One region of the Mangrovibacter sp. MFB070 genome, then DNA from elsewhere that is predicted to be linked to it. Evidence: predicted binding sites of a transcription regulator. Region 1 holds the regulator's gene; each other region holds the start of a gene.

Region 1 (7,645 bases):
TGTGGGGGGGCAGCCTAAATATTCAGATGGCTTTGGCCCGAAACCGGCAGATATCGTTCATGTGCCTTTTAATGATTTACATGCGGTGAAAGCCGTTATGGATGACCACACCTGTGCTGTTGTGGTGGAACCTATTCAGGGAGAAGGCGGCGTGATGGCGGCCACTCCTGAGTTCCTGAAAGGCCTGCGTGAGCTGTGTGACGAATATAAAGCCCTGCTGGTGTTTGATGAAGTTCAGTGTGGTATGGGCCGTGCTGGTAAGCTGTTTGCTTACATGCACTATAATGTGACTCCCGATATTTTGACCAGTGCTAAAGCGATTGGCGGTGGGTTCCCAATTAGTGCGATGCTGACAACAGAAGAGATTGCATCGGCATTCCATGTTGGCTCACATGGCTCGACCTACGGCGGTAACCCACTGGCGTGTGCGGTGGCAGGTGCTGCTTTCGATATTATCAATACGCCGGAAGTTCTGGATGGTGTTATGGCGAAACGCGAGTTGTTCGTAAAACACCTGAAGCAGATTAATGAACAGTACGCTGTTTTCAGTGATATCCGGGGAATGGGGTTACTGATTGGTGCCGAATTGAGTGCCGCATACAAAGGGCGGGCGCGTGATGTACTGAATGCGGCCGCAGCGAATGGTTTGATGATCCTCAATGCCGGGCCGGATGTAGTCCGTCTGGCTCCGTCTTTGGTTATTGATTATAAAGATATTGAAGAGGGTATGGCTCGTTTTGCCGATGCAATAAAAGCGGTGGTTAAAGGGCTGTAACTGCACTCATGCACTCTCTGTATGCACTTAACTGATGGTGCCGGGGTTCAAGGACAGCAATAAAAAGCCGGGTAACCCCGGCTTTTTACTTTTGAAGCAGAGTGTTCCATTCATCAAGATTAGTACAGGGCTTTACCTGAACTGTCTTTTACATTGGCTTTCCATGCAGCACGAATCTGTTCAGTAACGCTTGCAGGCAGTGGAGCGTAATCCAGGTTACCAGCGATAGCGTTGCCATTTTTGTAAGCCCAGTCAAAGAACTTCAGCACTTCGGCACCTTTCTCTGCATTTTCCTGCTTTTTGTAGACCAGGATAAAAGTAGTAGAAGAGATTGGCCATGCATCTGCACCTTTCTGATAAGTCAGGTCCTGAGCAAAGGTTTTACTCCAGTCGGCTTCTTTTGCGCTGTTACTGAAGCTTTTTTGGGTCGGCTCGATTGCTTTACCGTCAGCATCAAACAACTTAGTCCAGGTCAGGTTGTTCTGTTTTGCGTAGGCATATTCAACATAACCAATAGAACCCGGCAGACGCTGTACGAATGCAGCCACGCCATCGTTCCCTTTGCCGCCCAGGCCAGTTGGCCATTTAACGGTGGTGCCTTTACCAACCTGGCTTGCCCAGTCCGGGCTTACTTTGGACAGGTAGCTGGTGAAGACGAAAGAGGTGCCTGAACCGTCTGCACGGCGAACCACATTGATGTTGGTATCCGGCAATTTGGCATTCGGGTTCAGCTTAGTGATTGCCGGGTCATTCCATTTCTTGATTTTACCCAGGTAGATATCACCCAGTGTTTTGCCATCCAGAGTCAGTTCACCTGATTTAATACCCGGGATATTAACGGCCAGAACCACGCCACCAATCACGGTCGGGAACTGGAACAAGCCATTTTTTTCCAGATCAGCATCGCTCATTGGCGCATCAGATGCACCAAAATCGACGGTTTTTGCAATGATTTGTTTGATACCACCTGAAGAACCAATTCCCTGGTAGTTTACCTGAGAACCTGTTTTCTGCTGATATTCTGCAGCCCATTTTGCATAAACCGGCGCTGGGAACGTACCACCGGCACCTGTCAGGTTAGTGGCTGCAAATGCAGTTGTGGTGGACAGAGTCAGAGCGGCGATTACAAGACGGGCTGAAGAGCTAAGCATTGCCATAATTTCTCCCGGAAAAGGTTAGATCAAAAATAATTTTTTAATCGCTGTGTTTTCAGTACCCGGGAAGAATAAGGCGAATTTGTGACAGTTTTGTGTCATTCGTGAACAATTTTCAGAATTTGTTCGGTAAAGCCGAAGGGATATTGGGTTGAGCAAAACAAAAAGGCACGCTCTGGAGCGTGCCTCAATGTGTGATGAAATACAGTAAAATTAACGAGTACCGTATACCACAATGGTTTTACCGTGAGCGGAAATCAGGTTTTGATCTTCCAGCATTTTTAAAATACGGCCCACAGTTTCACGGGAACAGCCAACAATTTGGCCAATTTCCTGACGGGTAATTTTGATTTGCATGCCATCCGGGTGGGTCATTGCATCAGGTTGTTTCGCCAGGTTAAGCAAAGTCTGTGCAATTCGGCCGGTTACATCAAGGAATGCCAGGTTCCCTACTTTTTCAGAAGTGACCTGTAAACGACGTGCCATCTGGGATGAAAGGCGCATCAGAATGTCCGGGTTTACCTGGATCAACTGGCGAAATTTTTTGTATGAAATTTCGGCTACTTCACAGGCTGTTTTTGCACGAACCCAGGCGCTACGCTCCTGGCCTTCTTCAAACAGCCCCAGTTCGCCAATAAAATCGCCTTGATTAAGATAAGAAAGGATCATCTCCTTGCCTTCTTCATCCTTGATAAGCACGGCCACAGAGCCTTTTACGATGTAATACAGCGTTTCTGCTTTCTCGCCCTGATGGATCAGGGTGCTCTTGGATGGATACTTATGAATGTGGCAATGTGACAAGAACCATTCGAGAGTCGGGTCTGTTTGGGGTTTGCCAAGCACCATGCGCGGTTATCCTCTATTATAAACTTGCTCAAAGACAGGGTAGGGCCCTGTTGGCGTTACAACATTAAATCGCCCCATTCCTGAAGCGAGCCATGAGTCGTTTGGTCTGTAATCGCTTTTTCCTCTGTAACAGGTATGACGTCACTGTCAGTCTGTTACATCTTGTTTGTTTTAGCACAGGTTTCCTGAAGTGTCTTCTATTGTCTCGTTTCAGCATGACCTGTGTCGCCTTCCATTGCCTGTTTTGTTAATGCCGCGTAATCTGTTGCGATAACACTTTAGTTGGGAGTAATGAGTATGCAGGCGCGAGTTAAATGGGTTGAAGGTTTAACATTTTTGGGTGAATCCGCCTCAGGCCACCAGGTCCTGATGGATGGTAACTCCGGTGATAAAGCGCCAAGTCCAATGGAAATGGTGCTAATGGCTGCCGGTGGATGCAGTGCCATTGATGTTGTCTCTATTTTACAAAAAGGCCGCCATAATGTGACTGATTGTGAGGTCAAACTGACATCTGAACGCCGGGAAGAAGCGCCGCGTTTGTTTACCACTATCAATTTGCACTTCATCGTTACAGGGAAAGATCTGAAAGATAATGCCGTGGCTCGCGCGGTGGATTTGTCTGCGGAAAAATATTGCTCTGTTGCGTTAATGCTTGGCAAAGCAGCCACCATCACGCACTCATGGGAAGTGGTTGAAGGCTAAGTTTTCATGGCGGGGGCTGTACTTTGCAGCGCCCGCCCGTTCTGTGCCTGTATCAGGCCCCCGCGATTTTTTTCCCTTCAGCCAGGCGTTTGACCAGTGGCGTCATGATTAACTCCATCGCCAGGCCCATCTTCCCACCCGGGACAACTAGTGTATTGATATGAGAAATAAATGACCCTTGCAGCATTGCCAAAAGCCATGGGAAATCGATATCTTCCAGCCCGCGGAAATGAATAACGACAAAACTTTCATCCAGAGAAGGAATCGCTTTGGCTGCAAAGGGGTTGGACGTATCCACGGTAGGCACTCGCTGGAAGTTAAGGTGAGTACGTGAAAACTGGGGTGTAATGTAATTGATGTAATCTTCCATTGAGCGCACCACTGAATCCATCACGGCTTCCCGGGAATGGCCGCGTTCACTGGTGTCCCTTACCAGCTTTTGAATCCACTCGAGGTTAACGATAGGTACCACGCCGACCAGGAGATCAACGTGTTGAGCGACATCACACTCCTGAGTTACCACGCCGCCGTGCAGCCCTTCATAAAACAATACATCTGTGGGTTCAGGCAGCGGTTGCCAGGGGGTAAAGGTACCAGGCACCTGATTCCAGGGAACGGCTTCATCGTAAGTGTGCAGATATTTGCGAGACTGGCCGTTACCCTGCTCGCCGTATTGCCTGAATGTGCGCTCCAGCAAGGCAAAGTCGTTGGCATCTGGCCCGAAATAACTGATATGGCGGCCAAGGTCGCGGGCTTTACGTATTGCCATATCCATTTCCGGGCGGGTATAGCGGTGAAAGCTGTCACCTTCAACTTCGGCAGCCCGCAGATTAAGCTGATTAAATATTTTACGAAAGGCAATGCTGGTTGTCGTGGTACCGGCTCCACTGGAACCGGTAACCGCAATAACAGGGTGCTTGGCTGACATAAACAACCACTCCATCAGTAAGAGGCAATGTGAAACGCACAGTACTGCAGGTTAAAGCAGTATAGTGGTGGATGCCAATACTGTGTGTGACGCCTGTGAATCAGCCCTTAAATTGGGTGCGGGGCATGATATTCACCGTTTCATGCAATTCAGACCAGACCAGAACAGCATCACCCTGTTTCAGTTGCCGTTTTACATCCGCCACTTTTTGAGCAAGTGAGCGCTCCTGCGCGCCATAATCGGTACCTTCACGTAATACAAAGGACTCAATCAGGTTATCAAGCGTATCGGGTGCTATCTGTTGCCAGGGAATGATCATTTTAATTACTTAGATAACGGGTTAACCAACTGGGGATGCGCTTTTCAAGCCACATTTCCGGGCGAGCGACGCTACCACCGATAAACCCGACATGACCACCATGATCGGTGAGTTGGTATTCAATATTTGACGGAAGTAGAGTGCTGTCTGGTATGACATGATGATCCATAAAGGGATCATCCTTTGCGTGAATAATCAGTGTATTTACCGCGATATTCGGCAGATGGGGCATGGCGCTACACTGGCGATAGTAATCCAGTGCGTCGTCAAAACCGTGAATACGGGAAGTAATTAAATCATCAAATTCTCTGATTCGTTTTACTTTGCGTAACCGGGGTAAATCGACAGGGAGTGAACCCGGGTACACAGCCAGTTTCCGGCTGGCATTCGCTTTCAGTAAGTTCAACAGGTAGCGTTGATAAATACGAGAAAAACCCCGCTCCATATGGTAACAACACTGCTCCAGCATAAAGGGGGCTGAGACAATAACTGCTGCATCCAGTGTGCACTGGTTACCTTGTTCTGCCAGCAGGCAGGCCAGCATGTTTCCGCCCAGTGAGTAACCTACCGCTGCTGTGGGTGCTGAACCATAACGCAGGTTCAGCCAGTTAAGAAAGTAACTGGCATCACCAGTGTCACCGGAGTGATAAATCCGCTTTTGGCGATTGGGTGTTCCGCTACAGCCACGAAAATGCATTACGACACCCAACCAGCCCTGTGCTTGCGCTGCTTCTATCATACCGTGGGCATAGGGGCTGTACAGGCTGCCCTCAAGGCCATGAAATACCACCAGCCGGGGTTTATGCAGAGCCTGTTGTGGGTCTTCACTCCATGCAAGATCGACGAAATCGTCGTCCGGAAGCTCCAGCCGCTGCCAAAAAGGGTTGAAGTGCAGGCGCCGGCGAATGAGACGGGGCAGCATCGTTTGTAAATGCGGGTTAGAAAGCCCAGGCATAGGGTGAAAATCCCTCTGACTGTTGTTTTCTTCACTGGCATCGACGGGGGTAATCTGGGTCATAGTTGTAAAACAGGTATCAATTCATTATCGCGCTAATTACTGGCTACTATACCGTGAGTCATGCGTCACGTTTATGTATTTCACGGCATTGATGTAAAAATAACCAACTCATGTTCAATCTGCCAGCAGATTGCGCGAAAACAAGTGAACCGGGATGTTGGGTTTACGCCGCCACAACCGCGCTTTTCGGGCCCCAGTGGCAACACTTTGCCCGGTATCTTCAAACATTCCTGACGCTTCAAAGCGGCGGATCAGGCTTTTACGCTGCACTGGTTGCCCAAGAATGGCTTCGGTGGCTTCCTGCAACTGCGTTTGGGTAAATGTTTCTGGCAGGCAATAGACTGGTAACAGGGAGTACATCGTTTTTTGCCGCAGGCGCTGCAAGGCCGCGGCAATGATTGCGGCGTGGTCAAAAGCCAGTGCTTTGCTTTCCAGATTTGCTACCGGACACCACTGAACATCACTTACTGTTGCAATATGTGGCTGGCAGGCCTCCCAGGCGATGAGTGCAAACCAGGTTGCGGTGATGCTCCAGCCCCTTGGGTCACGGTTCGGCCCGGAGAAGGTTTCCAGTTGTTCCAGCCACGAAGGAGAAATGCCTGTTTTTTCTGCCAGTTTGCGCGCAGCTGTTGCTTGTGTGGAATCATCTTTGTGCAAATCAATAAAACCGCCAGGCAGCCCCCACAGCCCCAGAAAAGGGTGCTGATTACGTTTCACCAGTAATACACAGAGTTGTTTTTCATGCAGAGTGAATAGCACGCTGTCTACCGTGACGATAGGCGAGGGGAAACGACTGGCGTCATAATTTTTCAGGTACTGCTCTTCGCTCTCCACCTTCACTCCTGGCAATAATAACTGTCTCAAAGTCACATTTTACATGGTGCTGCTGTGGAGTGGGTATGTTTTTTTTCTTATATTAATCAATGCATTAATTGTTAATTGTGTCATAGGGACAATTTTTTGCTTGCAATAAAATGTCTTTAGGACAATATTATAACTGTCTTAGGGACATTAATTGGAGGCGGTTATGAATATGACACTGAGTATTTGGCTTGATAACCAGGAGGTTATGGTTGAAACCGGGCGTTTCCCTGACGGTGCTGTTTGGGCAAAAACGCGTACTGAGTTACCTGGTTTTGCTGACAAAATGGTGGTCCGGGCGACAGGGCTTGCCACTATGGATGACTGGATGTTGCTGGCTCAGTCTGTTGATGCTATCCGCCATCAGTGTGATATCCGCTTCAGTCACTTACAACTGGCCTGGCTGGCGTGTGCCCGGCAGGACAGGTATATGCAACCCGGAGACAGCTTCGCGTTACGTATTTTTGCTGACGCACTGAACAGCCTTAACTTTGATAAGATTTTCGTTATTGACCCGCATAGTGCAGCTGCTGCAGCGGCAGTGCGCAACATGGTCATTATTCCTCAGGAAACGGCCTTACTGGCCCATGAGGCATTACGCTCGCAATTGAAGTCTGGCGCATTAATGCTGGTGGCACCTGATGCCGGCGCGCTGAAAAAGATCCATGCCGTTGCCGCAGCCGCCGGAGCAAAAGATTTCGCCATCATGACTAAAAACAGAGATGTGGCGACTGGTGCATTAACCGGGTTTGCACTGGCGAGTGGCGATGTGGCAGGGAAGGACCTGCTGATTGCCGATGACTTGTGTGATGCCGGGGGAACTTTTATTGGGTCTGCCCAGGTGTTGTTAGCGGCAGGAGCTCGTTCAGTCAGTTTGTATGTGACGCACGGTATTTTTTCTAAAGGGGTGGAAAACCTGCTTAGCCAGGGTATTCACCACATTTATACCACCACTTCATTTTCTGCGCAGGCTCCGGCTGATTCACGCCTTTCTGTTGTGGATGTTGACACGTTATTTGTGGCTTAAGGAGATACGGACATG
Region 2 (7,645 bases), on a different contig from region 1:
GAGGGTGAAACATAATGTAACTGCATATGAGTGGTTATCGCATAAAAACCCTCTGAACGCTCATAAAAAGCAGTAACGGAGTGTTATATCACATGGATGCGTTAACTTTTTTCCCGAAAAGTCGGCGTGATGTAACATTTTGATTACAAACATCCCGCCTGACTGATTTTCATCGTTACCCTGCAAAACCGGAGATACCATGAATAAGAAGGTGCTTACTCTTTCAGCTGTGATGGCAAGCATGTTGTTTGGCGCAGCTGCAAACGCAGCAACCCGTATTGGCGTCACCATCTATAAATATGATGATAACTTTATGTCTGTGGTGCGTAAGGCAATTGAAAAAGATGGTGCAAGTGCGCCTGATGTTCAGTTGCTGATGAATGACTCGCAGAATGACCAGTCAAAACAGAACGACCAGATTGATGTCTTGTTGGCGAAAGGTGTAAAAGCGCTGGCAATTAACCTGGTTGACCCGGCTGCCGCAGGCACCGTGATTATGAAAGCTCGTTCACAGAACGTGCCGATTGTTTTCTTCAACAAAGAACCCTCCCGTAAAGCGCTGGACAGCTACGATAAAGCCTATTATGTAGGCACAGATTCTAAAGAGTCTGGCATCATTCAGGGTGAACTGATTGCGAAACACTGGGCCGCTAACCCGTCATGGGATCTGAACAAAGATGGCGTAGTGCAGTATGTTCTGCTTAAAGGTGAGCCGGGGCACCCGGATGCCGAAGCACGTACCACTTATGTGGTGAAAACCCTGAACGACAAAGGCCTGAAAACACAGCAACTGGCACTGGACACCGCGATGTGGGATACCGCTCAGGCAAAAGATAAAATGGATGCCTGGCTGTCTGGCCCGAATGCTAACAAAATTGAAGTGGTTATCGCAAACAACGATGCCATGGCAATGGGTGCAGTAGAAGCGCTGAAAGCACACAACAAATCCTCTATTCCGGTATTCGGTGTGGATGCACTGCCTGAAGCCCTGGCGCTGGTTAAATCTGGTGCAATGGCTGGTACGGTACTGAACGATGCCAACAACCAGGCAAAAGCGACTTTCGATCTGGCTCGTAACCTGGCAGACGGCAAAGCACCGGCTGAAGGCACCAGCTGGAAAATTGTCGATAAAATTGTTCGTGTACCTTATGTCGGCGTAGATAAAGACAACTTATCTCAATTCGAAGGTAAGTAATTTAATTCCGGCATTGTTTGTCCTTGCTATTCAGGTTACTGAAAGGTGGCCTGAATAGTACAGGAAATAACAGCTGCAGATTAATACTGTAGCTGTTAGTACAAAATAATGAGCAATAAATACTTTACCCAAAATAATTCATGGTAAACCAGGTTTAATAAACGTGATGCCGTGTTTATTCGTGGGATGTAGCCAGGTGATGACTATGGTCAGCAATAATATACAGCCGTCAGGTGAGTTTTTGTTAGAGATGTCTAACATTAATAAATCATTTCCTGGCGTTAAAGCGCTGGATAATGTGAACCTGAAAGTTCGCCCGCACTCTATTCATGCCCTGATGGGAGAGAATGGTGCAGGGAAATCAACATTATTAAAATGCCTGTTTGGTATTTATAAGAAAGATAGTGGGAGTATTCTTTTTCAGGGAAAAGAAATCGAATTTCACTCCGCAAAAGAAGCCCTGGAAAATGGGATTTCCATGGTTCACCAGGAGTTGAACCTGGTGTTGCAACGTTCAGTTATGGACAACATGTGGCTGGGGCGCTATCCCACCAAAGGTATGTTTGTCGACCAGGATAAAATGTACCAGGATACCAAGGCGATTTTCGAAGAGCTGGATATTGATATTGACCCAAAAGCACGCGTGGGTACGTTATCTGTTTCGCAAATGCAAATGATCGAAATCGCTAAGGCATTTTCCTATGATGCCAAAATTGTCATTATGGACGAGCCCACTTCGTCATTGACAGAAAAAGAAGTTAACCACCTGTTCACCATTATTCGTAAGCTAAAAGAGCGTGGATGCGGAATTGTTTATATTTCTCATAAGATGGAAGAAATTTTCCAGCTGTGTGATGAAATTACTGTACTGCGTGACGGCCAGTGGATTGCGACTCAGCCCCTGGAAGGGCTGGATATGGATAAAATTATCGCCATGATGGTGGGGCGTTCCCTGAGCCAGCGCTTCCCTGAGCGTGAAAATACGCCAGGTGATGTGATTATGGAAGTTCGTAATCTGACTTCGTTACGCCAGCCTTCCATTCGTGATATCTCCTTCGACCTTCACCAGGGGGAGATCCTGGGGATAGCGGGGTTGGTGGGCGCCAAACGTACCGATATTGTCGAAACGTTATTTGGGATCCGCGAAAAATCAGCTGGCACCATTAAGTTACATGGCAAGTCCATTAATAACCATACCGCGAATGAAGCCATTAATAATGGTTTTGCGCTGGTAACCGAAGAACGCCGTTCAACCGGTATTTATGCATATCTGGATATTGGTTTTAACTCGCTGATTTCCAATATTAAGCGTTATAAAAACAAAGTTGGCTTGCTGGATAATTCCCGTATGAAAAGCGATACCCAATGGGTAATCGATGCCATGCGGGTTAAAACACCAGGTCATAAAACCCAAATTGGTTCTTTGTCTGGCGGTAACCAGCAAAAGGTCATTATTGGCCGTTGGTTGTTGACCCAACCTGAAATACTGATGCTTGATGAACCGACGCGTGGAATCGATGTCGGGGCTAAGTTTGAAATTTACCAACTGATGGCTGAGCTGGCGAAAAAAGGGAAGGGGATAATTATTATTTCCTCCGAAATGCCGGAGTTATTAGGGATAACTGACAGGATTCTGGTTATGAGCAATGGGCTCGTTTCCGGCGTTGTTGACACTAAAACCGCCACGCAAAACGAAATCTTGCGTCTTGCGTCTTTGCACCTTTAATCTCAGGGGCTTCTCATGAGTGCGTTAAATAAGAAAAGCTTACTTACCTACCTGAAGGACGGCGGTATTTACGTCGTACTGTTTGTCTTACTGGCTATTATTATTTTCCAGGACCCAACCTTTTTAAGCCTGCTTAACATGAGTAATATTCTGACCCAGTCATCGGTGCGTATTATCATCGCACTGGGTGTGGCCGGGTTGATTGTTACCCAGGGGACAGACCTGTCTGCCGGGCGCCAGGTTGGCCTGGCGGCGGTGATTGCGGCGACCATGCTGCAGGCGATGGATAACGTCAACAAAGTGTTCCCGCACCTGGAAACCATGTCTATTCCACTGGTTATCCTGATTGTCTGCGTGATTGGCGCGGTAATCGGCCTGGTTAACGGCATTATCATTGCTTACCTTAATGTAACGCCGTTTATCACCACTCTGGGTACCATGATTATCGTCTACGGGATCAACTCCCTGTATTACGATTTTGTTGGTGCATCGCCAATTTCCGGTTTTGCACAGCAATTCTCCACCTTTACCCAGGGGTTTGTGCAACTGGGCACATTCCGGTTGTCGTACATTACCTTCTACGCAGCGATAGCCAGTGTTTTTGTCTGGATCCTGTGGAACAAAACCCGCTTTGGTAAAAACATTTTTGCCATCGGCGGTAACCCTGAGGCGGCAAAAGTATCCGGGGTGAATGTTGGCCTGAACCTGCTGATGATCTACGCCTTATCTGGTGTGTTTTACGCCTTCGGTGGGATGCTGGAAGCCGGGCGTATTGGTTCTGCCACCAACAACCTGGGCTTTATGTACGAACTGGACGCCATTGCGGCCTGTGTGGTGGGTGGTGTTTCGTTCAGTGGTGGTGTGGGCACGGTGATTGGTGTGGTGACCGGGGTAATCATCTTTACTGTGATTAACTACGGCCTGACCTATATCGGTATCAACCCTTACTGGCAGTACATTATTAAAGGCGGCATTATTATCTTTGCTGTGGCGCTGGATTCACTGAAATACACCCGCAAGAAATAAGCTGTTCCAACTGAAGAACCGCACCTGTTATTCCTGGTGCGGTTTTTTTGCCTGGTTTCTGGCGCACAGGTAGCTGAGAGAAACTGCGGGCAGGCAAAATAAGCCCCCACACTTTATGGCGTATCAGTCACTTTCTTTTCTGCGGAGCTGGCTTTCTTCTGCAGTTCAAGCAATTGCTCTGGCGTTACAGCGGGGTAGCCCTGATTATCATCAGAAACAACATGAGCCGCCGGAATAGGCACTAATGGCCCCAAAAAACGCGGTTCACGTTTAAAAATAAATAAATCGGCCAGTGCGCCGAGCCGGGCACCGAACTCCCTGAAGCGCACCGACCACATATTTTTCGGGGAAGGAACTGCATAGCACTGTGCCTGAATCCCCATATGCAGCGCAATAAACAGCGCGCGTTCGCAGTGAAAACGCTGGGTGATAATAATAAAATCGTTGGTATCGAATACCTTGCGGGTACGCACTATTGAATCCAGTGTCCGGAACCCGGCGTAATCCAGTACGATATCAGCCGGATCCACACCTGCGGCGATTAAGTCTTTGCGCATGGTCATGGGTTCGTTATAGCTGGTTAATGCGTTATCGCCGCTTAACAACAGGTAGTTTACCTTGCCACTGTTATAGGCATTGAGTGCGCCCTGAATACGGTAGCGGTAATACTGGTTAATAACGCCGGTGCGGTAATATTTGGCCGTACCCAGCACCACTCCCACCTGGCGGTAGGGCAGGTCCTGGATTTCATCATACACGTAGGGCGCTGTTTGCCAGCTTATCCAGCGGTCAAGGGCAAGCGCCGTTATCAGCATTAACCCGGTCAGGACTAACAGACTGTATAACAGACGCTTAAACATAATCAGTAACGCTCGGCTTGCGGTTAAAGTGTTTTCAAGGCTACTTGACCACTCCGTGAAGAGCAAGCTATCCCCGCCTGGTTGCAGCTATTTTGAGCACGCGATGCTCACTTGATCAGGCGAGTGCTACGCAGGTTATCTTCTGGCAACCCAGAGTATTCAGCAGTGAAACCGTGCTGTCATGGTGGCTTATCTGCCCATTGGCACGCTCTGCTATTGCTGCGCAAGCGATATCTTCAGCCCCGTAACCACGCAGGCGCAGCAGGTTCAGGGCAACCTGTAATGGGGGTAAAGACGGGTTAAACGCCGCGTTCTCAGCATAACTTCCGGCAAAGATATTGCCGTCATGGGTTTGCAATGCCACCCCACCTGGAGACTGGCTGTAAGGGCAGTGGCTGCGGTTGGCGGAGGCGATTGCCGCTTGTTCCAGTTCCGTGCCTGTAACCATGAACCCGTGGTTTTCGTTATCCAGCAGCAGTGTGGTGATAGCGAGATCTTTCGGCCCGAAGGCATCCGGCAAGTAATTGCCCAGTGTTGCTGGTGCCCGTTCCGGCAAATGAATTTCCAGCGACAACCCACTGTTGAGTTCATTCATAAACTGGCGGCAGTGCCCACAGGGTGTGTAGTTGACGGTTATTCCGCTCAGGGCCTGTTCCCCACCCATCCATGCATGGCTAATTGCGCTTTGTTCAGCATGAATGGTTTGTTGCATGCTGCTGCCCGGGAACTCCATATTTGCCCCAAACCACAGGGCTCCACTGGCACCCTGCACCACTGCACCCACATTGAAATGCGAAATACCTGTCCAGGCGCAGGCTGCGGCTAAAGGCAGCAATGCAAAAGCCAGGGCGTGCTTATCCATACCGGTTTGTTGTTGCAGGTGCTGTGTTTGCTCCGGGGTCAACATGGCCGGAAAAGCGCTATCGTCCAGTAAAGGTTGCAGGGAAGCACGAAGTGTTACAGGCAGGGCTTCGAAGGCTGAAACAAAACGGGGATGCATAACATGATGCCTTGTATCAGGTTAATGGAACCGTAGTGTACGGTTCTCATCAACCTGAATATGTGATCAGCGTCTAATTATTAATGCAACTCGTGAAATATGTTGCGTATTTTCGAGATTGTGCGCAACTTTTACCCTAAAACTGCCAGAATCACCGGAAAGAGGAACGGAGCAAGCAGCGAAGTAATAATCCCGCAGATAACCAGTGCCAGTGAGCTGAATGCGCCTTCCTGGAAATCCAGTTCTGCACAACGTGCAGTGCCTAACGCATGGGAAGCTGTACCCATAGATAGCCCACGCGAAGCCTTGGTGGTGATGTGCATGGCATTTAACAGAGTATGGCCAAAAACTGCACCCAGAATCCCGACATAGATAACACACACCGCGCTGATTGCCGGCAGCCCGCCAATACTCCCGCCTACAGCCATCGCAATAGGGGTGGTAACGGATTTAGGCAATATAGACGCTGCGATTTGCGGTGTGGCACCCATTAAAAGCGCAATACTGGTGCCGGTTATCATTGCCACCATACTGCCAATAAAGCAGATAGAGATAATCGATTTCCAGCGGGCGCGAATTTGGTGAAGCTGTTCATACAGCGGAAATGCCAGCGCCACGACAGCCGGTTGCAGCCAGTCGTTCAGCATCTTGCTGCCCTGGAAATAGTGCTGGTATTTAATCCCGGTGAGCAGCAGAAAGGGAATAATCACCACCATGGAAACCAGCAGCGGGTTAAGCAGTGGGGTTTTAACCACAGAGCCAAGCTTGCGTGCTGCAAAGAACACCACCAGAGTCAGTGGCAACGACCACCAAATATCACTCATTTCTCTTTAACCTCTTTCTGGCCAACCACTTTACGTTCACCGTGGACCAGGTGAGAACTCCAACTGACAACGACCAGAACAACTATGGTACTGATAGTGCACGACACCACGATGGGGCCGAACTGGGTACGCAGTAAATCGAAATACTGCATAACCCCCACCCCAATGGGCACAAACAGCAATGCCATGTAACGAATAAATAGATGGCAGCCAGGTTTTACCCACTGGGCTGGCAGAATTTGTAATGAAAGCAGCAGGAACAGCAGCAGCATGCCAATGATGGAGCCTGGAATCGTAATAGGGAGCAGTGTGGCAATAAACTGCCCGGCATACAGACAGGCATAAATAAAGAAGAAGGCCCGGCAATATTGCCAGATAATAAGCAATGTATGGCGCATTTAAGTAACCCCTGAATGAATGCATTCATCATACAATTAAAAAAGCTTTTGTGCTATGGATCACACCATGAATTCCGGTTATAGCAACAATGCCTTTTTAGTATGGCTGATACCGGTTGATACCATAGGTGATTGATGCAATCCAGTGTGGTACTGCGGTTGATGGAAAGGGAGTGTACCTGTCAGGGTAACCGGCTGTGTGCTATGTGCAGCAGAATCGGAAGTGTTGATGACAGGTCGTGCTGGCACAGTTTTGTACTGTGCTTTGCGGGCTTGAGATGTTGCCCTGTGAAGGGGGAGAGGAAACGCATTGCTTCCTCCCCCTTGTTTTACCATGCTGCCTGGGTGAGATTTACATGGTTAACACAATTTTACCCACATTCAGGCCGTCTTCCATTCTCTGGTGCGCGGCACTGGCTTCAGCCAGAGGGAACACGCTGTCGATAATTGGGTTTAAACTTTCTTCATTAAACCGGGATAACCAGCGTTCGCGAAAGCGTTGCGACATAGCCTGTTTTACTTCTTGAGAACGGGATTTCATGACGGTTCCCATAATCCGCAAGTGGCGGTACAGCACGCGGTCCAAAGGCAGTTGTGCGTTCTCAATGCCACCCAT
Region 3 (7,645 bases), on a different contig from region 1:
TATGATGTAACAGAAGTGATTTATTGTATAATACTTCACATCCAGGAACCAAGCGCCCTGCCGGGCGCTTTTCATGACTAATCGAAACGAATGAGTACCTTAGCCGATACATTCTTATCTGTAGCGGTTATCAGCGCTTCTTCAATTTGCTGAGGAGGAAACTCCGCGCTGATAAGTGGGCGGGGGTCTACCCGGCCATCTTCAAGCCAGCGAACAGCAGTTTCAAACTCGCTAATAAAGCGGAATGAACCAGCCCAACTGATTTCTTTGACCAGCATTGACGAAACAGGCCAGTTTACCGGGCTCGCACCCATACCAACCTGCACTACGGCGCCGGAAGGGCGAGTAAAATCAACAGTTGAAGCGACAGCAGCCTGTGCCCCTGAAGCTTCAAAAACTACATCAAAATAACCCCTGTTTTGTTGATAATGGGCCACCTGTTGTTCATCAAGTGGGTTCATGGTTGCAGTTGCCCCCATTTGACGGGCCAGATCCAGACAACGTGGGCTGAGATCAGATGCCACAAGTTCGGAGGCACCAGCACTGCGTGCAGCGGCAAGTATTAAACAGCCAATTGGCCCGGCCCCAATGACTAAAACGCGTTTACCAGTAAGCTGGCCTGCTACTTTCACCGCATGAATAGCTACAGCCAGTGGCTCAGAAAACGCCATTACATTTGCGGGTATAGTGCTGTCATAAGGAATACATTGCTCTGGTTTTACCACCACATATTCGGAAAAACCGCCGTTTACATGGGGATTAAACTGCGCACTTCCCATGAAACGCATACTGCTGCACAGGTTTTGATGACCCGAAAGACACATTTCACATTGGTTACACGGGCAGGATGGGTTTACTGCAACGGTTTGCCCGACTTTCAGTTGGCTGTTGGCTGGCACCTTGCTAATAACGCCGACAAATTCATGGCCGATAACCATCGGATGTTTCAGAACCGACATTCCGGCACGCCCGTGCTGGTAGTAGTGAATATCAGAACCGCAGATACCACCACTGCTGACTTTCACCAGCACTTCGTTCTCACCATGTTCTATTTCACGCGCTTCAAAACGAACATCTTTTTCTGCATGAGCCAGACAGGCATTACAGGTTATTTTTTCAGTTTTCATGATTACCTCTTTATTTGTTAGCTGTTGCCGGCTTAATTGCATTCTCGCTAAGGTTTTTGGCATTCTTTTTTTCGGGAATAATGACTTCAATTTTACCGACAAGGAATATGTAGGCTAATAAACCAAGCCCGGCCACACCTGCGATATACCACATGGCATACTGGAAGTTTTGAGTGCGTTGGAGAATAACGCCAATAACGATAGGGCTGACTATCCCTGAAAGATTTCCACAAATATTAAGGAAACCGCCCATGGTACCAAGGAAATTACGGGGGATAACATCACTCCAGACAACCCAACCCAGATTTGAAAAAGCATTGGCGAAGAATGCGATTGACAGAATAATGATGGCAATGACTGGCTGGTTTTCAAAGAAATTTACCAGGCCAATAATCATGGTGACACCCAGCCCAGCCATGATTGGTAATTTTCTGGCCAGTGTTCTGGATTTGCCTTTTTTAATAAGCATATCACTTAGTGTGCCACCACAGAGCACGCCAAACATTGCCATAATATAAGGAAGCATTGCACCAATACCGGCTTTTGAAACAGACAGGTGAAGGCCTTTTTCCAGGTAAACAATAAACCATGTCAGGAAAAAATAGAGTGTTGATGAGCAGGCGAATTGAGTAATAAATAAGCCCCAAACAGTCTTCTTGCTAAGGAAGAATTTAATGTCGTGCCAGCTAATCTTTTCACTCACAGTGGCCTGGTTGGTAGAGCCATAACCACCACCGGCCTTGATATAGTCGAGCTCTGCCCGATTGGCGGTTTTACTGTGCTGTGGATCGCGGTAATAAACCAGCCAGAACACACCAAACAGAATACCTGCTGCACCAGATAAATAGAATGACATTTCCCAACCATAGTTAGCCACAATAAACGACAGTGCAGGTGTTAATAATGCCAGACCAATATATTGGGCGCTGGAGTAAATCGCTGTGGCGCGTGCCCGTTCATGATCAGGAAACCAGGTGGCTATTATTTTTGTATTAGACGGAAATGAGGGGGATTCTGCAATACCGATCAGTGCCCGGCAGGACAGTAACATAATAAATGAAGCTGTAGTAGTGGCAAATAAATGATGTGACGAGAATCCCATCATGAATGTGAAAATACTCCACAAAATAATTGCGCTACCATAAAGAATACGTGAGCCGATACGATCAAGAACATAGCCTACCGGGATCTGACTTACAGCGTAGGCCCAGGTAAACATTGAAAATAACAGCCCAAGCTGGGTTGGCGACAAACTGAAATCATTTTGGATATTGGTACCTGCTACAGCAAGGTTGGCACGATCCATATAATTGATTGCAGTTACAATAAACAACAGTGTAAGGATAAAGAGTCGTGATCTTGAGGCCTTCATAATAATACCTGTATTATATCGGCATGCTCAGTATTGAAAACATGCCGTAAATTTTAAAGGCAAGTAGGTAGAGTACGTGGCTGTTTTATAAAACTGCGAGCCAACCACCATCGACGTAAATAATTTGCCCGTTGATATAATCTGATGCTTTTGATGATAAAAAGACGGCAGTACCGATTAACTCTTCCGGGTGGCCCCAACGCTGTGATGGGTTACTGCTTTTGACCCAGCTATCGAATTGTTTATCTTCGATAAGCGCAGTATTCATATCTGTCAGGATGTAACCCGGCCCAATAGCGTTGGTTTGAATATTAAATTGTGCCCATTCTGCAGCCATTGAGCAGGTGAGCATTTTTATACCCCCTTTGGCTGCAGTATAAGGCGCCACGGTTGGCCTGGCGGCCTGGCTGGTTAATGAGCCGATATTGACTATTTTCCCTCCGTTGTTACGTGCAATCATGCGTTTTGCTGCGGCACGAGACACCAAAAAGGCACTGGTCAGGTTGGTATCAATCACTTTCTGCCAGTTTTCCAGTTCCAGTTCTACCATGGGTTTGCGATACTGAATACCGGCGTTATTGATCAGGATATCAACATGGATCCCTTGTTCATCAAGGTGAGAAAAAGCAGCTTCAATTGCTTGTTCATCGGTAACGTCGAAAGTAACACCATGGGCTTTGTAGCCTTTAGCTACCAGTTTCTCTACTGACTCAGCCAGCAACGTATCGCGAATATCATTCAGAATAATTTGTGCACCCGCAGCAGCAAGACCTTCGGCATAAGCAAAGCCAAGCCCACGTGCAGATCCTGTTACCAGCGCTGTTTTCCCTGTTAAGTCAAATAAAGCGGACATGTTATTTCCTCACTCGTAAAATTTGTATGACGACTGACTCATTTAAGGTGTGTTTTTGTGTGTATAAAATCAATGTTACGAGAAGGTATTTGCTACATTGATCACATTAAGTTTCATTTTTATTTTTGTGTTTATTTATCATTTCCATGTTTTTATTATGTTTTTGTTGATTTTGATAAACAAAATCTGATCAGTGTCACATAACGTCACTCCCAAGAGTACGCATCATGATAAGCGTGATATAACACCGCTAACTTGTAGGACAACTTACAACTTGTTGTGTGATCCTTTACGGCATGCCATGCCGTAGGTTCGCTGAATTGAGGAGTTAAAGTGAGTAAACTGAAAATCACCAACGTGAAAACGATCCTGACGGCGCCTGGCGGCATTGATTTGGCTGTAGTTAAAGTTGAAACCAATGAGCCGGGGTTATATGGCCTGGGTTGCGCGACATTTACCCAGCGTATCTTCGCGGTAAAAAGCGCAATTGATGAGTACATGGCCCCCTTTCTGATTGGTAAAGATCCGTCTCGTATTGATGATATCTGGCAATCGGCTGCAGTGAGCGGTTACTGGCGCAATGGTCCCATCATGAATAATGCCCTGTCTGGTGTGGATATGGCTTTATGGGATATTAAAGGCAAGCTGGCAGGTATGCCGGTTTATGACCTGCTGGGGGGCAAATGCCGCGACGGAATTCCGTTGTATTGCCACACAGATGGTGGGGATGAAGTTGAAGTAGAAGATAACATCCGCGCCAGAATGGAAGAAGGCTACCAGTATGTTCGTTGCCAAATGGGAATGTACGGCGGGGCTGGGACCGACGATCTTAAATTGATTGCCACTCATTTAGCTCGTGCTAAAAACATTCAACCCAAGCGTTCACCTCGTAACAAAACTCCGGGGATTTATTTTGATCCGGAAGCTTACGCGAAAAGTGTTCCACGTTTATTTGAGCACTTGCGTAATAAACTGGGCTTTGGAATCGAATTTATACACGATGTACATGAGCGAGTGACCCCAGTAACAGCGATTAACCTGGCAAAAACTCTTGAGCAGTATCAGCTCTTTTATCTTGAAGACCCTGTGGCGCCAGAAAATATCGACTGGCTGAAAATGTTGCGCCAACAATCTTCCACACCAGTGTCTATGGGGGAATTGTTTGTGAACGTCAATGACTGGAAACCGCTCATTGACAACAAACTGATTGATTATATTCGCTGCCATGTCAGCACTATTGGCGGGATTACTCCGGCGAAGAAACTTGCTGTATACAGTGAGCTGAATGGGGTGCGTACCGCATGGCACGGACCGGGAGACATTTCCCCTGTTGGTGTTTGCGCTAACATGCACCTGGATTTAAGTTCACCGAACTTTGGTATTCAGGAATACACGCCAATGAATGACGCGTTACGCGACGTGTTCCCGGGTTGCCCGGAGATAGACAATGGCTATGCCTATTTGAGTGACAAGCCAGGCCTGGGGATAGATATTGACGAAGCCAAAGCAGCGCAATACCCATGTGAAGGTGGCATTCCTTCCTGGACCATGGCGCGCACACCAGATGGTACTGCGTCACGTCCCTGAATGATGCAAGCCCGGTTACTGTAACCGGGCTTTTTCTGGTAAGGGTTAAACAGATTTAGCAATAACCTGCCAGCGTTATTCATCAGCATGACATTCTGTGAAGGTATTGGGCTGGCTCTGGTTTTACGCCTGCCACTTTGCACAGAATGCTTCAATATTTTCACTCTGAAAGTCTGCCAGACGCTCAATAATGGTATCCAGCGGCCAGTTCCACCAGGCTATTTGCTGTAACTGCTGTGCCGTTTTCGGGGCAAAGCGTGGGCGAATTACTCTGGCAGGAACACCACCCACCACGGTGTAAGCCGCTACATCTTTGCTGACCACCGCTCCGGCGGCAATAACCGCACCATCACCAATAGTGACACCCGGCAGCACAATGGCGCCATGACCAATCCAGACATCGTTACCAATAGTGACTGTAGCGGCACGGCGACGGGCAAAGAATGCATGGTCTCGTGCTGCATGCGGGGAATAGTACTCCGGGCAGTAGGTGATACGGTGCTGAGCTGGCCTGGACATTGGGTGATTGGGCGCACCAATCCGTACCTGGTTGGCAATAGCCGTGAATTTCCCGATAGTGGCATCGGCAACGGTACAGTACTCACCAATATATGAAAAATCCCCCAATGTGCTGTATTCCATGGCGGTTGCAGCCAGAATTTCGCATTGCCGGCCGGTCTGGCATTCACGCATGCGTACACTGGGGTCAATAAAGGTTGCTGCGAGTTTAACGGGGTTCATGGTGGGGCTCTTGCCTGCGAAAATTGTCTGTGAAAATACCAGCGTAACCGGTATCTGTGTCTGTGAAATGACAAGGGGTTAATCGCAGGGCACTGAGCGCGCTTCCGGGTTTTTGGCCCGGGAAGCGCACGGTTGTGTCGTTAGCGCAATGCCAGCCAGGTGGTTTTCAGCCTGGTGAACTTATCAAAAGCATGTAAAGAGAGATCACGGCCAAACCCTGACTGCCGGTTGCCACCAAAAGGTACAGTGACATCAAGCGCATCAACGGTATTAACGGATACGGTGCCCGCATTAAGCTTGCGGGAAACCCGGTGAGCCTGATTCAGGTCGTCAGTCCAGACAGATGCGGCAAGGGCATAAATATGATTGTTGGCAGACTGAATCGCCTCTGGCTCTTCGTCAAACACTTTTACTGCCAGCACCGGCCCGAATACTTCCTCGCGCCATAAAGCGGCATTTTCATCGCTGATCTTAATTACTGTGGGTGAGATGTAATTGCCTGATGCCTCGATTTCACAAGCAGTGCCACCAGTGAGCAGTTCGCCGCCTTGCTCCAGAGCTGTAGCAATAAAACCCAGCACTTTCTCTTTATGGGCAGATGAAACCATGGCGCCCATTCTGGCTTGTGAGTCCAGTGGGTGCATGGGTTGCCAGGCGTGCAGTTTGCTGAGCAGGGCTTCAATAAAGGCCGGGTAGACTGAACGTTCAACCAGCAACCGGGAGTTGGCAGAGCACACTTCCCCCTGATTAAAACAGATACCAAACGCGGCTTTTTCTGCCGCTTCATCCAAATTACGGCAATTGGCAAAAATAATATTGGCGCTTTTACCACCACATTCGAGCCATACCTGTTTCAGGTTAGACTCACTTGAGTATGCCATGAATGCTTTGCCAACCGTGGTCGAACCGGTGAACGTGACCACATCGATATCATGATGTTTGCCCAGTGCGGCCCCGGCTTCAATGCCTGTGCCTGTGACAACATTCAGAACGCCCGGAGGCAACCCGGCTTCCAGTGCCAGTTCAGCCAGCCTGATGGCGGTGAACGGGGAGTTTTCTGAAGGTTTCAGAATAACGCTGTTACCTGCTGCCAGCGCCGGGCCAACTTTCCATGCGGCAATATCCAGCGGGAAGTTCCACGGCACAATGGCGGCAACCACTCCAATGGGTTCGCGGGTGATAGTGGCGAGCGAGCCGGGCGGTGTGGGGGCAACTTCACCGTAAATTTTATCGATGCTTTCGGCATACCAGGCAATCACATGAGCCGCACCGGGGATATCTCCGTTCAGTGCATCCATTACCGGTTTCCCCATACTGGCGCTTTCCAGCAGCGCCAGCTCTTCTTTATGCTCAAGAATCAGTTGTGATAGCCGCAGCAATGCTGCCTTACGCACCTGCAATGGTTGCTCAGACCAAATGCCTGAATCAAATGTACGCCGGGCCGAATGCACCGCTTCATCAATATCTGCTTGCTGGCATGCCGTTACCTCTGCCAGAACTGAACAGGTAGCAGGGTTGATGACCGGCAACTTTCCGCCATCTTTGGCAAGGTAACGCTCACCGTTAATCACTGACCAGGAACAAAACTGTTGATTGTTCAGGCGGTTTTCCCAGCTTTGTCTGTCATGCATACGCTTGCTCCTCGTGGGCGATATCTTGCGGTGCTGTGGTTGCGTTAAGGATCATATGTGCGGCACGCTCGCCAATCATGATTGAAGGCGCATTGGTATTGCCGCTGATAAGGTCCGGCATAATAGATGCGTCAGCAACCCGCAAATTAGCAATGCCATACACCCTGAGTGTTTCAGGGGAAACGACACTCATGGCATCATTTCCCATCTTGCAGGTGCCAACCGGGTGGAATACGGTGGCACAGTTTTCTTTCACGTACTGCAGCAGTTGCTCATCAGTCTGTATCTGTGTACCGGGCAGCATCTCCTTGCCGCAAAATGCGGAAAACTCAGG
Region 4 (7,645 bases), on a different contig from region 1:
CAGCATGAGCCTTATCTTCCACCTGCAAACGTTTCTGAAGAATTGCCAGCCCGGCAGCGCTGTCGCCAGGTGTACCGGTCACGTAAATCCAGTCTCCCGGGCGTGCGCCACTGCGCTTCAACGCTCTGCCATGAGGAACAAAGCCATGAATACCCAGAGTCATCGCCAGAGGGCCTTTCGTGGTGTCCCCACCGATTAACTGCATATCATAGTAACTGAGTTGCTCGAACAGACTGTCACTGAAGGCAGCAAGCCAGCTCTCGTCTACATTTGGCAGGGTTAATGCCAGGGTAAGCCAGGCTGGGTCTGCCCCCATTGCCGCAAGGTCACTAATATTTACCGCCAGTGCTTTACAGGCAATATCGGCAGGCGCCATATCAGGAAGAAAATGAATACCACTCACCAGCGTATCAGTGCTGATCGCGAGGGTCTGGCGTTCAGGAACAACCAGTAAGGCACAGTCATCGCCAATACCTGTTTCCACATCCCGCCGCGAACTGCTGACACGATTGAAATAGCGGTCTATTAACGAAAATTCACCGCAAGCCATACAAAAAGCCTCAACAGATAAAAAAACAAAGGCCGGGAAACCCGGCCAATGACAACAATGCTGGTGCTGCCTTACAAGACAACACGCCATGTATCAAACTTATTTCCGGTGTGGGCGCACCTGAGGCGCTACTTTGTCGAGAACACCGTTAACAAACTTATGGCTATCTTCTGCACCAAACGTTTTAGCCAGTTCAATCGCTTCATTGATGGCCACTTTATATGGGACATCATCACGTTTAGACAGTTCAAACAACGCAATACGCAGTACCGCTTTTTCCACCTGCCCCAACTCTTCGAGCTGGCGAGATAATACAGGCTTCATAAGCTCGTCGAGATATGCGCTGTTATTCGCCACCCCGGCCAGCAGTTCACGGAAGTACATGACGTCGACATCTTTCACGTCCTGTTCCGCCAGGAACTGGTATTCAACATCTGCGATGTCGTTCTGGGACAACTGCCAGGAGTAAAGCGCCTGGACGGCACACTCACGGGCGCGGTGACGAGCAGCAGGTTTCACGGAATTCCCCTTACTAAAAAAATCAGGCCTTAATGGCTTTCAATACATTGATCATTTCGAGCGCGGTCAGGGCAGCTTCTGCACCTTTATTACCGGCTTTCGTACCAGCACGCTCAATTGCCTGCTCAATACTTTCGGTAGTCAGAACACCGAAGGCTACCGGAATTTCGCTATCCTGCGCGACATGAGACAAGCCAGTGCTTGCACCACCTGCAACATATTCAAAATGGGCAGTACCGCCACGGATAACAGTACCCAGAGCAACAACCGCGTCATAACGGCCGGTTTTCGCCAGTGCGCCAGCAGCCAGAGGCAGCTCATACGCACCCGGGACCCAAACCACGGTGATATTTTCATCTTTTACCTGACCAATACGTTTCAGGGCGTCGATGGCACCGTCCAGCAGGCTGTCGTTGATGAAGTTGTTAAAACGCGCGATTGTGATGGCGACGCGAGCGTCCGGGGTAGCAACGGTAGCTTCAATAATGTTCATACTCTTCCTTACGAGTTTTGTGTGGCCCCCGCAGGGGGGCGGATTTTATCATAATCTTTCAGGCACTGCTTACTTTTATGCGCCTTATGCACTGAATGCCATCTCTTTGCTGGCATTCTGGCAAAGCGCATATTCCTGACTCAGTGACTGGTATCAGGCACCAAATGCAGGCAGAGGTCTGGCCCAACCTGGCGAACCTGGCTGAAAACCAGCTGTGGCGCATCGGCCAGCATGGTCAGCCCCGGTAATGCGCACAGCCCACGAGCATCATTGCCCAGCAGTTTTGGCGCCATATAGACAATCAGCTCATCCACCAGGCCTGCCTGTAATAATGCGCCGGAGAGTTGTGCGCCGGCTTCCACCCACACACTATTAATTTGGCGCTGGCCCAGTTGCATCATCAAAGCGACTAAATCCAGATGCCCTTTATGTTCAGGTAACACTAACTGCTCCACCGCCTCCGGCCATGGTTGTGTATCCGCTGTTGTTCTGGCAAGCCAGGTTTGCCCTGGCTGGCTGATAAGCTGGTGAGCCGGAGTCACGCGGTTATGGCTGTCGATAATCACCCGAACAGGCTGGCGCAAAGCCGATTGAGGATAAATACGTTGTGTATCAGCGCCAAGTTCCTGCCAGCGAACAGTCAGCGCAGGGTCATCAGCCAGAACTGTCGCGCTGCTGGAAAGAATAGCGGCACTCTGCGCACGCAAACGCTGCACATCACGGCGTGATTGCGGTGAAGTAATCCACTGGCTTTCCCCGCTGGACATAGCTGTGCGCCCGTCCAGTGACGCCCCAAGTTTCACCTGTATCCAGGGGAAACCAGTACGCATACGTTTTAAAAAACCACGGTTAAGACCTTCAGCTTCGCTATTCATTAACCCATGGCTGACATCCACACCAGCCTGCTGTAAATGATACAACCCGCGCCCGGCGACTTGCGGGTTTGGGTCTTGCATAGCCGTAACAACCCGGCTGACACCTGCAGCGACCAGAGCTTCACAACAAGGTGGGGTTCGCCCGTAATGGCTGCATGGCTCAAGCGTAACATATGCTGTTGCGCCGCGAGCTTTATCCCCTGCCATACGCAAAGCGTGTACTTCGGCATGCGGTTCGCCTGCACGGTAGTGAAAACCTTCACCGACGATTTCACCATCTCGCACAATCACACAGCCAACATTAGGGTTAGGATGGGTGGTAAAACGACCACGGCGCGCCAGCTCTAACGCCCTGGCCATGTAGCCTTCATCGTGCATTATTTAATCCTGTAAGCGGGCAATCTCTTCGCCAAATTCGCGAATATCTTCAAAGCTGCGGTAGACAGAAGCAAAACGAATATAAGCGACTTTATCGAGCTTGCGTAACTGGTCCATCACCAGATTACCAATCATTTTACTTGGGACTTCACGCTCCCCTGTAGCCCGGAGTTGTGACTTAATATGATTCAGCGCCATTTCAATGTCGTCTGAGCTCACGGGCCGTTTTTCCAGCGCTTTTTGCATACCGCTGCGCAACTTATCTTCGTTGAAGGGCTCACGCACATTGTCACTTTTCACTACGCGCGGCATAACCAGCTCCGCCACCTCAAAGGTGGTGAAGCGTTCATTGCATACCAGACACTGCCGCCTACGCCGCACAGATGAGCCTTCACTCACCAAACGCGAGTCGATGACTTTCGTATCCACTGCAGAACAAAATGGGCAATGCATAAGGCTTCCTGATTGATTGTTGCAATAGTTGGATAGTTTACCCTGGAGTTTTCAGACGACAAACCCGGATGATTTGAGATAAAGGCGCTATGCCTTTCATTACGCGCCCGCTACCCTGAACATAACCTCGTTATTATGGATCATTTTCCTATGAAAACCTGTTACCAGTCAGGGCTATTTATCCTGGTCACCACATTGATGGTAAGTGGTTGCACACCTCAGGCCGAAGTCAGCAGTGTGCACCAGGACGTACAAACGTTAAGCCACGAAATGCGCACACTGCAAACAGAAACCCGGGATGTCGCCTGGCAGAACGCACTGAATGCCCGCTCAACTGAAGGCGCCTGGTTAATCCCGGGGGCAAACACACCAGCCCGGCTTACCAGCCAGTTGGGGTTATTAACCTTCACACTGTCCCGTGTTGGGCCAACAGGAAATGGTGTCACGGTTTATATTCATATTCACCGGGATGGTGATAAAGGTTTACCGGCATTTAACGGCAATCTGGTATGGGGAAAGCTCTCTGGCACACTTGAGCATTACCAGCAAGTGAATACCCACTCACTGCAATTTCAGGCACCTGCCGCGCTGTCAGCACCGGTTGACATTGATCTCGCCATTCACCTGCCAGACACCCAACTCAGCGATGTTGGCTTTATCCGTATTCATGGATTGTCACCGTCTGACACCAGCATGGATACGCCAGATACCACCCAATAGAGCACCACATATTCTCTTGCAGCCACTGGCGGATTGATACCGCTGGCTGCAACCTCCCCATTCGGCTACTGCTCACTCATGACAATAATGAGATTCACGTCACATTTTTAACGCAAACATTTAAGCTTATTGCAGGAATGCTTCAGCAAAAAGTATTTTGTATTGGACTGTAAAATTAAACCAGATAGAATTTCGTTGTTTTATTAGCACAAACGTGAACGCAATCGATTTCGCTTATGCAAGTTATATTAACTAAACATATATTTGTGAGGCAGAATAAGAATTGTGACGTGCTAAAAAACAAACATATCTGGCAATAGCAACTGCCTTCCCATGCATTTGCGACATCTAAAACAGTGGTCACTACATGAAAAAAACACTTTTAGCGGCAGGCGCAGCTGTCGCACTTTCTTACACTGTATCTGCACAGGCTGCAGACAACAGTGGTGAATACCTCTCAGACTGGTGGCATCAGAGTGTTAACGTGGTGGGCAGTTACCACACACGCTTTGGGCCACAACTCCGTAATGACACATACCTGGAATATGAAGCTTTTGCCAAAAAAGACTTCTTTGATTTCTATGGCTATGTGGATTTACCCCGCTTCTTTGGTGGCAACTCCACTTCTCAGGGTATCTGGAACCACGGCTCCCCGCTTTTTATGGAAATCGAACCACGCTTTTCCATCGATAAGCTAACCGGAACCGACCTGAGTTTTGGGCCGTTCAAAGAGTGGTATTTTGCCAATAACTACATCTACGATATGGGCCGGAATAAATCTGGTCGTCAGAGCACCTGGTATATGGGTTTAGGTACCGATATCGATACCGGCCTGCCAATGGGACTGTCTCTGAACATTTATGCCAAATACCAATGGCAGAACTACCTGGCAGCGAATGAGAACGAATGGGATGGTTATCGCTTCAAAGTGAAATACTTTGTTCCGATTACTGACCTGTGGGGCGGTAAGCTGACTTATATCGGTTTCACCAACTTTGACTGGGGTTCCGATTTAGGTGATGAACCTAACCGTACCAGCAACTCAATTGCTTCCAGCCACATTCTGGCACTGAACTATGACCACTGGCATTATTCTGTTGTTGCCCGTTATTTCCATAACGGCGGCCAATGGGATGATGGTGCAGGCTTGAACTTCGGTAAAGGTGATTTCAACGTGAAATCAACTGGCTGGGGCTATTACCTGGTTGTGGGTTATAACTTCTGATAACAGAATGTGATTCCCCCTCACCCTGTGCCTGCCAGGCGGGCATGGGGTGAGATTTTCCTCCTGAGCTTTAATTCGCATTTATTCTTCACTTCATTTCTTTTACCTGCTGTTCTGTTTACCACCAGACTGTGCCAAAGGATTTATTCCCCGTAGCCAGCACTCATCAAGCGTAAGCTGTTTGTTATTCCCCTTGCCAACCCTGGTGTAACAGGCAAAAAAAACCACGGTGTTTAACCACCGTGGTTTTTACCAGCCAACAACAAAGCAGGGTTAAGGCAGAATGCGCGGTTGATCCGCCCCTTCTTTCTCAACTTTCTGTTGCAGCATATGCTCACGACGCATGCCCAGTTTCAGAGCCAGCGCAGAAGCCACATAAATAGATGATGCCGTACCGATGGTGACACCAATCAACATGGTCAGCGAGAAGCCTTTCAGCACCGGGCCGCCAAAGAGATACAGCATCAAAATAACCATCAAAGTGGTACCGGACGTAATCAAAGTACGGTGCAGCGTCTGGGTCAGTGACACGTTAAAAATTTCGTAAGGTGTACCGCGGCGGATCTTGCGGAAGTTTTCACGAATACGGTCAGAAACCACGATGCTATCGTTCAGTGAATAACCGATAACCGACATCAACGAGGCCACAATAGTCAGGTCTATCTCAATGTGAAACAGAGACAGAACCCCCATGGTGATAACCACGTCGTGCGCCAGTGCCAGAACAACCCCGGCAGCCAGACGCCATTCAAAACGGAAACCCACGTAGATAAGGATACAGATAAGCGCAGCAAACAATGCCATACCGCCTTTCTGCGCCAAATCAGCACCTACGCTCGGGCCAACAAACTCAATACGTTTTACCGTTGCCTGTTGGTGAGTGGTTTCATTAATTACACTAACCACTTTATTACCCAGTTCCTGGCTGCCATTAGCGTTATGCACTGGCGGCATACGAACCATGATGTCGCGGCTGCTACCAAAGTTTTGCAATAACGGGTCAACAAAACCCGCTTTTTGCAGAGCAGAACGCATCAGATCCATATCTGCAGGTTTTTCGAGGTTAATTTCAATCACCGTACCACCGGTGAAATCCAGACCCCAGTTAAACCCACGAACCCCCATTACAACCAGGGAAATAACCAGCAGCAAACCAGAGATGCCGAAGGCCAGGTAATCCCAGCGCATAAAGTCCCAGACTTTACGGCCGTGGTTCAATTGTTCAACAGTATATTCCTGTGCCACAACGCACTCCTCAGATAGACAGCTTTTTGACGCGTTTGCCGCCATACAGCAGGTTCACGATGGCGCGGGTACCGACAATTGCGGTAAACATTGACGTTGCCACACCAATACCAGTGGTAATTGCAAAGCCCTTGATTGCCCCGGTGCCCACGGCGTACAGGATAATGACCTTGATAAGAGTGGTAATGTTCGCATCGAAAATCGAGCTGAACGCACCTTTGTAACCTTCATCAATGGACTGTTGTATTGTACGACCGTTACTCATTTCTTCTTTAATACGTTCGTTAATCAAAACGTTCGCATCGACGGCCACCGCAAGGGTTAACACGATCCCCGCAATACCAGGCATTGTCAGTGTCGCGCCAGGCAACAAAGACATAATCCCGACAACTAACACCAGGTTAGCCAGCAGAGCAGATGTCGCAATCAGGCCGAATTTCTTGTAGAAGAAAATCATAAAGATGATGGAAATAGCCAAACCAGCCAGGCACGCTTCCAGGCCCTGCTGGATGTTTTGCATCCCAAGGGTTGGCCCAATGGTTCTTTCTTCAACAATCTGGATTGGCGCAATCAACGCACCGGCACGCAACAGCAGTGAAAGCTGGCGAGCTTCTGTTGGGTTGCTTATCCCGGTAATACGGAAACTGTTACCCAAACGCGACTGAATATTCGCCACGTTGATAACTTCTTCCTGTTTCACCAGAATGGCGCGACCATTTGCATCTTTCTTACCACTGTCTTTGTATTCCACAAACAGCGTCGCCATTGGGCGGCCAATGTTATCTTTTGTGAAATTAGACATAATGCTCCCGCCCGCGCTATCCAGTGAAATATTCACCTGCGGTTGGTTGTATTCGTCCATGCTCGACGTGGAGTCAGTGATATGGTCACCGGTCAGAATCACGCGTTTGTACAGCACAATTGGCTGGCCTTCACGGGTATATTTCACTTCTGAATCACCCGGTATACGCCCGGCAGCCGCAGCAGCCTGATCCACACTGGTATTCACCAGACGGAATTCCAGCGTTGCTGTTGCACCCAGAATTTCTTTTGCACGCGCGGTATCCTGAATCCCGGGCAACTCAACCACAATGCGGTCTGAACCCTGGCGTTGAACCAGCGGCTCCGCAACACCCAGTTGGTTTACACGGTTACGCAGAATGTTGATGTTCTGCTGTACGGCGTAC

What was found. The regulator CRP, encoded in region 1, controls carbon source genes, mostly activating them, when cyclic AMP is high. The targets are predictions, from matches to a motif close to ATGTGANNNNNNTCACAT.
Region 2: cdd (cytidine deaminase) is a predicted target of CRP. The motif match lies at 5,868-5,885, and genes of this name have one in related genera.
Region 3: DT73_RS03500 (enolase C-terminal domain-like protein) is a predicted target of CRP. The motif match lies at 3,537-3,554, and genes of this name have one in related genera.
Region 4: DT73_RS23725 (nucleoside-specific channel-forming protein Tsx) is a predicted target of CRP. The motif match lies at 4,076-4,093, and genes of this name have one in related genera.

Annotation. Positions count from the first base shown of each region.
Region 1 covers NZ_JJMI01000028.1:13,954-21,598, reverse strand. The annotation lists gene DT73_RS15505 (aspartate aminotransferase family protein) at 1-775, shown strand, start outside; gene pstS (phosphate ABC transporter substrate-binding protein PstS) at 895-1,932, opposite strand; gene crp (cAMP-activated global transcriptional regulator CRP) at 2,143-2,775, opposite strand; gene DT73_RS15490 (OsmC family protein) at 3,073-3,477, shown strand; gene DT73_RS15485 (phosphoribulokinase) at 3,530-4,405, opposite strand; gene DT73_RS15480 (YheU family protein) at 4,506-4,724, opposite strand; gene DT73_RS15475 (hydrolase) at 4,726-5,742, opposite strand; gene DT73_RS15470 (NUDIX domain-containing protein) at 5,857-6,576, opposite strand; gene prs (ribose-phosphate diphosphokinase) at 6,770-7,630, shown strand; gene DT73_RS15460 (nicotinate phosphoribosyltransferase) at 7,643-7,645, shown strand, end outside.
Region 2 covers NZ_JJMI01000050.1:6,886-14,530, forward strand. The annotation lists gene mglB (galactose/glucose ABC transporter substrate-binding protein MglB) at 200-1,195, shown strand; gene mglA (galactose/methyl galactoside ABC transporter ATP-binding protein MglA) at 1,401-2,921, shown strand; gene mglC (galactose/methyl galactoside ABC transporter permease MglC) at 2,937-3,947, shown strand; gene sanA (outer membrane permeability protein SanA) at 4,061-4,807, opposite strand; gene cdd (cytidine deaminase) at 4,923-5,807, opposite strand; gene DT73_RS21100 (CidB/LrgB family autolysis modulator) at 5,939-6,631, opposite strand; gene DT73_RS21105 (CidA/LrgA family protein) at 6,628-7,029, opposite strand; gene DT73_RS21110 (NAD(P)H-quinone oxidoreductase) at 7,382-7,645, opposite strand, start outside.
Region 3 covers NZ_JJMI01000008.1:145,128-152,772, forward strand. The annotation lists gene idnD (L-idonate 5-dehydrogenase) at 78-1,127, opposite strand; gene DT73_RS03490 (MFS transporter) at 1,138-2,499, opposite strand; gene DT73_RS03495 (SDR family oxidoreductase) at 2,585-3,352, opposite strand; gene DT73_RS03500 (enolase C-terminal domain-like protein) at 3,686-4,939, shown strand; gene DT73_RS03505 (DapH/DapD/GlmU-related protein) at 5,063-5,680, opposite strand; gene DT73_RS03510 (aldehyde dehydrogenase) at 5,821-7,311, opposite strand; gene DT73_RS03515 (GMC family oxidoreductase) at 7,304-7,645, opposite strand, start outside.
Region 4 covers NZ_JJMI01000053.1:125,199-132,843, forward strand. The annotation lists gene thiL (thiamine-phosphate kinase) at 1-550, opposite strand, end outside; gene nusB (transcription antitermination factor NusB) at 650-1,069, opposite strand; gene ribE (6,7-dimethyl-8-ribityllumazine synthase) at 1,092-1,562, opposite strand; gene ribD (bifunctional diaminohydroxyphosphoribosylaminopyrimidine deaminase/5-amino-6-(5-phosphoribosylamino)uracil reductase RibD) at 1,703-2,815, opposite strand; gene nrdR (transcriptional regulator NrdR) at 2,819-3,268, opposite strand; gene DT73_RS23720 (DUF3251 domain-containing protein) at 3,419-3,988, shown strand; gene DT73_RS23725 (nucleoside-specific channel-forming protein Tsx) at 4,356-5,213, shown strand; gene secF (protein translocase subunit SecF) at 5,487-6,458, opposite strand; gene secD (protein translocase subunit SecD) at 6,469-7,645, opposite strand, start outside.